DNA from 2 places in the Lysinibacillus sp. UBA6686 genome. Region 1 is predicted to be linked to the other one. Evidence: riboswitches for the same ligand, from Rfam matches in the RefSeq annotation. Region 1 holds a riboswitch; the other holds the start of a gene.

Evidence for each region. Region 1 has a riboswitch for thiamine pyrophosphate ahead of thiC (phosphomethylpyrimidine synthase ThiC). Riboswitches for the same ligand answer to the same signal wherever they lie in the genome.
Region 2: it holds a riboswitch for thiamine pyrophosphate, as region 1 does, so the genes downstream of both, B2R82_RS12275 (ABC transporter substrate-binding protein) here and thiC (phosphomethylpyrimidine synthase ThiC) in region 1, are expected to answer to the same signal.

Annotation. Positions count from the first base shown of each region.
Region 1 covers NZ_DKJS01000083.1:60,095-64,357, forward strand. Annotated here, with positions in the region: gene B2R82_RS22635 (methyl-accepting chemotaxis protein) at 1-1,505, shown strand, start outside; TPP riboswitch at 1,571-1,685, shown strand; gene thiC (phosphomethylpyrimidine synthase ThiC) at 1,824-3,602, shown strand; gene B2R82_RS22645 (catalase) at 3,726-4,263, opposite strand, start outside.
Region 2 covers NZ_DKJS01000046.1:31,382-35,644, reverse strand. Annotated here, with positions in the region: gene B2R82_RS12285 (sigma-70 family RNA polymerase sigma factor) at 1-323, shown strand, start outside; gene B2R82_RS12280 (hypothetical protein) at 304-1,500, shown strand; TPP riboswitch at 1,566-1,676, shown strand; gene B2R82_RS12275 (ABC transporter substrate-binding protein) at 1,837-2,835, shown strand; gene B2R82_RS12270 (thiamine-binding protein) at 2,837-3,127, shown strand; gene B2R82_RS12265 (ABC transporter permease) at 3,127-3,897, shown strand; gene B2R82_RS12260 (ABC transporter ATP-binding protein) at 3,875-4,263, shown strand, end outside.

The DNA of each region.
Region 1 (4,263 bases):
CGACAATACTGAAAACCAATTATGTAACGTATATTTATGTATTCAAGGGAACACCTGATGGTAAACAATCGATGGTGCTGGTGGATGCAGGAGATTTAAATAGTAAGGAAACCTATCAAATTGGAGATATTATAGAGGATATACCGTATGAAAGTGTTGTAAAAACAATTTCTAATAATGAGGATGGCTTTAGTGAGTTTGTTTCTGTAGAGGGATGGGGAGATTTTATTTCTGCTTATGCTCCTGTCAGAGCAGAAAATGGTGAAATTGTTGCATATGTTGGATTAGATATTGAGAGCTCCATTATTTACGGCATTCAAAAATCTGCTGTAACGAAGTACTTGCCTATACTTTTAGGCATAGTCATTTTATTGAGTGTCGTTATGATGACTACATTGTATTTGTATATGCGAAAATCATTGAAGCCAATATTTATCATGAAACGAGCAACAATAGCTTTTACAGATGGGAATATGGCAGAAGCTCAACAAATATTGGATGAAATAAGCTTTGAATCGAATGATGATATTTCAGATTTTAGTAGCAAATTTAAAGAGATGATGCAATCCATGTATCAAATAATATTTAATCTTTCGGGGATTGGCACAGATATATCTAAGGCCACTGATAGTTTACAGGAGGTAGGGGATAATGTGCAGCACTCAAGCAACAAGCTGATTGAAAGTGCAGGGGGAATAGAGGAGAGTGTGGATCGACAAAGAGACTTAGCGACACACTCCTTTAAAACAATTGAAGAAATGACGGCAGGAATTATGCAGATTTCAGACTCTGTTTCTTCTGTTATGAAAAGCTCCTCCAATACAGCCAATCTTATGAAGCACAGTCAATCTGAAGCGGCAATGATTACAGCCCGCATGAATGGCGTGGCAGATTTGGTAACGCATACGGCAAAAAATGTGAATGTTCTTGGTGAAAGATATAGTACAATTGAAAAAATGATAGGTGTTATTCAAAGTATTGCGGATCAAACAAATTTATTGGCTTTAAATGCGGCGATTGAGGCAGCAAGAGCAGGTGAGCATGGCAAAGGCTTTGCAATTGTCGCAGAAGAGGTGAAAAAGCTGGCAGAGATGACAAAGCTGTCAGCAGAAGATATTCGTCAGCATATATATGAATTTAAAATCGTGACAGAAATGGTTTTAAAAGAAATGGACCATAGTACTGTTGAAGTTAAAGAGGGAGCCCATTTGGTAATGGCCATTAGTGATGAGTTAGATCATTTGTTTGAAGCAGTAAAAGTAGTGGAGGTAGATGTACAAAATGTTTTTGAGGTTACAAACACAATGTCTAAAAACACGAACGTTGTCTTAACGGCATTAGAGCAAACGAATGAGGCATCTAAAGCTGTTATGTTAGAAACAAAGGAAGTAGCGGATGCATCAAAGTTACAAGAATCAACATTGAGCCAGCTAAGTAGTACGATTCATGAATTAACGGAGCAGGTAAAGCGTTTAGAGTTTATGAAGCAAAAATATAAACTCTGAAGGAAAAAATAGTAATGAAGCTTCCATCTCTTAGCAATATCTGTTACACTAGCATCAAACTTAATAGCATTGACTAGGGGAGTCTGATGAGTCAGGCTGAGAGGGAAACGCATAGAGGTTTCTTGACCCTTTGGACCTGATCTGGCTCATACCAGCGTGGGAAAGTTAAGAAATTATTGCGTGCTCTTTATAATGCGATAATTATACCTTTTACAATCATAGCCGGATCCAAAATTTTTTGGATTCGGTTTTTATTTTTGTTGGGGTGAGCTAGATTCGGTCCTTGTATGAATTTTCTATAAGGGAGAGAAGTAGGTCATGACAACAGTTAGCGAAAAGAACATTACGATTATGTCGAGCTTTGAGGGGAGTAAAAAGGTTTATGTAGAGGGTTCGAGACCAGATATTTTGGTACCGATGCGTGAAATTGCATTAAGTCCAACGACAGGAAGCTTTGGAGAAGAGAAAAATGCTCCAGTTCGTGTATATGATACGAGCGGTCCATATACTAACCCTGCCTATAAGGTAGATATTACGAGGGGCTTACCAGCGTTGCGAAGTAAATGGATTAGAGAGCGAGGGGATGTTGAGGAGTATGTAGGGCGAACTATTAAACCAGAGGATAATGGCTTCCGCAATGCTGATGATCCACGTATTCAAGAAAACGTTTTTCCTGAGCTATCTAGGAAACCTATACGTGCGAAAAAGGGGAGAAATATCACACAGCTTCATTATGCACGAAAGGGAATTATAACACCGGAAATGGAGTTTGTAGCGATTCGTGAAAATATGGAACCAGAATTTGTTCGCGCTGAAATTGCAGCGGGGCGAGCGATTATGCCTTCTAATATTAATCATCCTGAAGCTGAGCCAATGATTATAGGACGTAGCTTCCATGTGAAAATTAATGCTAATATTGGGAATTCAGCAGTATCATCTTCTATTGCAGAAGAGGTGGAGAAAATGACTTGGGCAACACGCTGGGGTGCTGATAATATAATGGATTTATCGACTGGTAAGCACATTCATACGACGCGTGAATGGATTATCCGTAATGCTGCGGTGCCAGTTGGAACAGTGCCAATTTACCAAGCACTTGAAAAGGTAAACGGTGTAGCTGAGGATTTAACATGGGAGGTGTATCGTGATACGTTAATCGAGCAGGCAGAGCAAGGCGTCGATTACTTTACGATTCATGCAGGCGTACTGTTGCGTTATGTGCCACTAACAGCAAATCGTGTGACAGGCATTGTGTCACGCGGAGGTTCAATTATGGCGCAATGGTGCTTATATCATCATCAAGAGAACTTTTTATATACACATTTTGAAGAAATCTGTGAAATCATGAAAACATATGATGTTGCCTTCTCGTTAGGGGATGGCTTACGTCCTGGATCGATTGCAGATGCTAATGACGAGGCACAGTTTGCAGAGCTTGAAACGTTAGGAGAATTAACACAGATTGCCTGGAAGCATGATGTACAGGTGATGGTGGAGGGGCCAGGCCACGTGCCAATGCATTTGATTAAAGAAAATATGGACAAGCAATTAGAGGTGTGCAAGGAGGCTCCGTTCTATACTTTAGGACCACTGACAACAGATATTGCACCTGGCTATGATCATATTACATCTGCTATTGGTGCGGCAATGATAGGTTGGTTTGGTACGGCAATGCTATGCTACGTGACACCAAAAGAGCATCTGGGCTTACCAAATCGAGAGGACGTTCGTGTAGGGGTGATTACGTATAAAATTGCTGCACACGCGGCTGATTTAGCGAAGGGACATCCTGGAGCACAGCAGCGAGATGATGCACTTTCAAAGGCACGTTTTGAATTCCGTTGGCGCGATCAATTCAACCTGTCTTTAGATCCAGAGCGTGCAGTTGAATACCATGATGAAACATTACCAGCAGAGGGGGCAAAAACTGCGCACTTCTGTTCAATGTGTGGGCCTAAGTTCTGTAGTATGAGAATCTCGCAGGATATTCGTAATTATGCAAAAGAAAAAGATTTAAATACGACAGAGGCAATTCATCAAGGGATGCAGGAAAAGGCAGAGGAATTTAAGAAAGCAGGCAGTCAGATTTATCAATAATAATGTAATGAAGGTTTGTGTTTATTTAGGCACAAACCTTTTTCGTTGAATAAAAAACTCCATGTGAAGTGTGGCTCACATGGAGTTAAAGTTGGATTTGGATATCAATAATAGATGGAAGAATTAAACGTTAGATGGTTGTTTCACGTATGGATTAGAAAGATCCATACCTTCTAAAGAAAGACCCATTGCTTTTGCTACACCCTCACCATATGCTGGATCAGCTAAATAGCAGTGAAGAATGTGGCGACGTTTGATGAACTCTTCAACAGGTGCCATATCATTTGCTGTATTTTCGAATAGGCGTTGTTGTTCTTCTGCAGTCATAAGGCGGAATAGTTTCCCTGGTTGCTCGAAGTAGTTGTTATCATCTTCACGGAAGTCATGGATACCTGCGTTACCATCAATGCGTAATTCAGGCTCTTTATAGTCTAAGTTATGCTCCCATTCGCCGTAGCTATTTGGTTCATAGCCTAAAGTTGAACCAAGGTTGCCGTCAAAACGCATAGCGCCATCACGATGGAAAGTACGGAATGGACATTTTGGGGCGTTTACTGGAAGCATATAATGATTTACACCTAGGCGGTAGCGTTGTGCATCTGCATAAGCAAAGATTCGTCCTTGTAACATTTTATCTGGTGAGAAGCTAATACCGGGAACA
Region 2 (4,263 bases), on a different contig from region 1:
GTCATAATTACTTTAAAAGCTGGGCATATCGGAAAACAGAGTTAACTAGTCTTTTTAAAAAGCAGGAAGCCTCTATTTCAGTGGAATCTCAAATTTTAAAGCAGGAGGAAATGGATGTAATTGCTCACAGCATTACTACATTAGAAACGAAATATCGAGAGGTCCTTTGGCTTTATTACTATGATGAACTATCTATCACCGATATCGCATCCATCTTACAATGTTCAGTTAATACAGTGAAAACAAGGCTAGCAAGGGGGAGAAAACGAGTAGGCATCCAATTAGAAAAGGAGGGATTTTATAATGGAAATGAATTTTCGTAATCGATTAAAGGCTACAATACCAGATCAAATAGCATTAACTCCCCAAAAAAAAGATGAGATTTTAGAGGCTGCTCATGTAAGATTAGAGCAACAGCAAACCCCTGTAAAAAAACATATGTGGAAGCCCGTAGCGGTAGGAATTTCAGCTTTAGCTCTTACGGCCTTATTAAGTTATCCTTTTATAGATGAAATAAAAGAACAATTGGCAATATCGCAAATAACTGAGCAATCCTATGAAGAAATTAGTATCCCTGGTCGATCTGCTAATACATTATCTACAGCTATCTTTGATGATGCAACGAACTCCTTTTATTATTACGAAGGCAATACCATTTATTCCTATGCACTTGATACACATATTGAAAAAGCGGAAGAAACAAGTGAATTCCCTATTTCAAAAATGTTAGTAAATGAAAATTGGCTTGTTTGGATGGCTGATGATAGGAATTCTGTGTTTGTAAAAAATAGAGAAACATTAGAGATCAAAGGCTTTTCTACAAATAATTATATGGATTTCGAAGATGATACGCTACTAACAGAAATATCTGATACAAGGACAGGTGATACCATTTATAGCTTAACAAATCTGCGTACAAACGAGGTAAAACAATATGTAGAACTAAATAAACAATCTTTTGATGGAGTTGCAGTAAGTCCTCCAATTTATCAGGACAATAAGTTGCTCCTTCCAAAAGCCTTTAAAAAAGATGGTGTAGAAACGGTCCGCTTTACGCTCTATGATGTTGGAACGGAAAAAGAAAAACAATATGATTTCCCTTTTAATGGCATACATGACGTGGCACTTACTGATCATAAAATCTACGCTTCCTTTAGAACTGGAGAAAGCTTAGAGACAGGATATGTTGATTTAGTAGATGGCTCCTATCATAAACTTGATGGTAAAAAAGCCCTTACTTTAACAGCCTATCAAAATAATCTTGCTCTTTACGAATGGATACCGAAGGAGGAAAAATATCGCTTTAAATCCTATCAAGTCAAAGAAGATGGTTCATTAACACCGCTTTACGACTTTAAAGATATTTCATTAGTCCTCTTTGAGCCACGATATACTAAGGAAGGAACACTACAGGTATTTGGGATAAATGAAAAGTATCTCACGGAGGATGGAATTCATGAAGCGAAAGATGCTGCAATTAAAATATTTTTACAGCGTTAATATTAAATAGAGCCTTGTCATTTACAGTGAGATATGGGTATAATAATCAACGAAAAGTTCATATGGAAAGAATGTAGGGGGGCTGGTAGTTGCCAGCTGAGATTGTGTCCGTTAGACGCTGACCCTTTGAACCTGATTTGGCTCGTACCAGCGTAGGGAACATCTATTCAAAAAAAAGTAAATTTTTGATATTGATTGACAACGTCTGGGAGAAATCCTGGGCGTTTTTTTGTTAAATGTACATATCTTGGGTGCAGATAATCCATAAATACGCTTTCTTCTGGTTAGAGCATTCCTTCATGAACACTTTCACACTACTTACTGGGAGGATTCAGCATGAAAAAATGGTTATTGGTTCTTATGGCTGCCCTTTTAACATTAGCGGGCTGTAGCGAAAAAGAGGATACCAAAAAGGATGAGCATGCGTTAAAGAAGGTGTCCGTTGTACTTGATTGGATGCCAAATACAAATCATACAGGGCTATATGTTGCTAAGAAATTAGGTTATTTTGAAGAGCAGGGCTTAGATGTTGATATCTTACAACCTGGTGACGCAGGAGCAGATCAGCTTGTAGCATCTGGCAAGGCACAATTTGGCGTAAGCTATCAGGAGGGAATTACACAGGCTCGTGTACAGGGTGTACCTCTAGTATCGATTGCGGCGATTATTCAGCATAATACTTCTGGCTTTGCCTCAATCGCCTCCAAAGGTATTACATCACCGAAGAAATTTGAAGGTAAAACATATGGCGGCTGGGGAGCTCCACTAGAGCAGGCCGTACTACAATCATTAATGCAAACTGAAAATGCAGATATTAATAAATTAGATATTATTAATGCTGGCGATATAGATTTCTTTACAATGATGAAAAAAGATATTGATTTTGCATGGATTTATTATGCTTGGACTGGGATTGAAGCTGAGCTTCGTGGTGAAAAGCTGAACATGCTGTATTTAACAGATTATAGTGACCAACTGGATTATTATACACCCGTTCTTGCTACAAATGAAAAAATGATTAAGGATGATCCAAAGATCGTTGAAGCATTTGTCGCTGCCGTGGCAAAGGGCTATGAATACGCGATCAGTAATCCAGGTGAGGCAGCAGATGTTTTACTTGAGGCAGTACCTGATTTAGATAAAGACCTTGTGCATAAAAGTCAGGAGTGGCTGGCAGATAAATATCAGGATGACGCTGCTCAATGGGGCGAGCAAAAGCTAGCTGTCTGGGAAAACTATGCGAAGTGGATGACTAGTAACAACGTTTTAGAGGGCGAATTTAACGCAGAACAAGCATTTACAAACGACTTTTTACCGAAAAAGGAGACGAAGTAACATGGCAAACTCATTAATCAGTGTACAAATTATTCCGAAAACAGAAAAATATGAAGATGTGATTCCATTTGTCGATGCGGCCATTGCTATTATTGATGCATCAGGCGTGAAATATGAGGTGCATCCTTTAGAAACGACGATGGAAGGGGAGCTGACAACGTTACTACAAATTATAGAACGAATGAATAACAAAATGATAGAGCTTGGGGCTATCAATGTTATTACCCAAGTGAAAATTTTATATCAGCCATCAGGTATTACTATGGATACATTAACGGAGAAATACCAGTGATGAAGCAGGCAATACAAAAGGGAAGGTCGATAATTTTTATCGCCTTCCTCTTATTCATATGGGAGCTAATCGTGCGTTTGGCAGATATCCCGCATTGGTTATTGCCGGCACCAAGTGCTATTTTAGCAGAAGGGGTACGATCGTTTGAAACATTTTTGCCTCATGCCTTCGCAACCGTGCAATTAGCTTTACTAGGACTTACAATTGGCATATGTTGTGGACTAGCAGTTGCTGTGCTCCTACATCGTTTTTCATTTATTCGAGAGCTATTTTATCCCATTCTTATTATGTCACAAAACGTTCCAATACTTGTCCTAGCGCCCTTGTTAATTATTTGGTTTGGCTTTGGTTTATTACCCAAGCTTATCATTATTTGCCTAGTATGCTTTTTTCCGATTGTTATTGCAGCAATGGATGGCTTTCGTCAAACCTCACCAGAGTTGAAGCATTATTTTGAGATGATTGGGGCAACAAAGGCACAAACCTTTTGGAAGCTAGAATGGCCATTTGCATATCCATCTATTTTTTCGGGTATTAAAATTGCCGCTACCTACAGCATTATGGGGGCTGTTATTGCGGAGTGGCTAGGTGCTAAAAAGGGAATTGGGGTCTATATGACATTGGCACAGTCATCATTTCGTACAGATCGTGTGTTTGTTGCCATTTTGGCTATTATATGTTTAAGTTTAGTGTTATTTAGCGCTATTCGACTGCTAGAAAAAATCATTGTGAGGGGGAGAGGATTCCATGCTAAGCGTTCAAAATATTGATAAATCCTTTGATTCTCTTCAGGTCATTCAAGATTTATCCTTTGAGGTTAAGGACGGTGAATTTGTGGCAATCATTGGCCCATCTGGTAGCGGGAAAAGCACACTATTTCAACTAATTGGTGGTGTTTCTTCTATTGATAAGGGAGCCATTTTATTAGATGGTGCAGATATACAGCAGAACAGAGGAACAATTGGCTATATGCCTCAGCAACCCTGTTTACTACCATGGCGAACCATTTTAGAAAATGTCACAATTGTAGAGGAGCTTCAGCAAAAGCCGAATGTGGAACTTGCGAAGGAGTGGTTAGCAAAAGTGGGTCTTGCTTCATTTATAAATGCCTATCCGAATGAACTATCTGGAGGTAT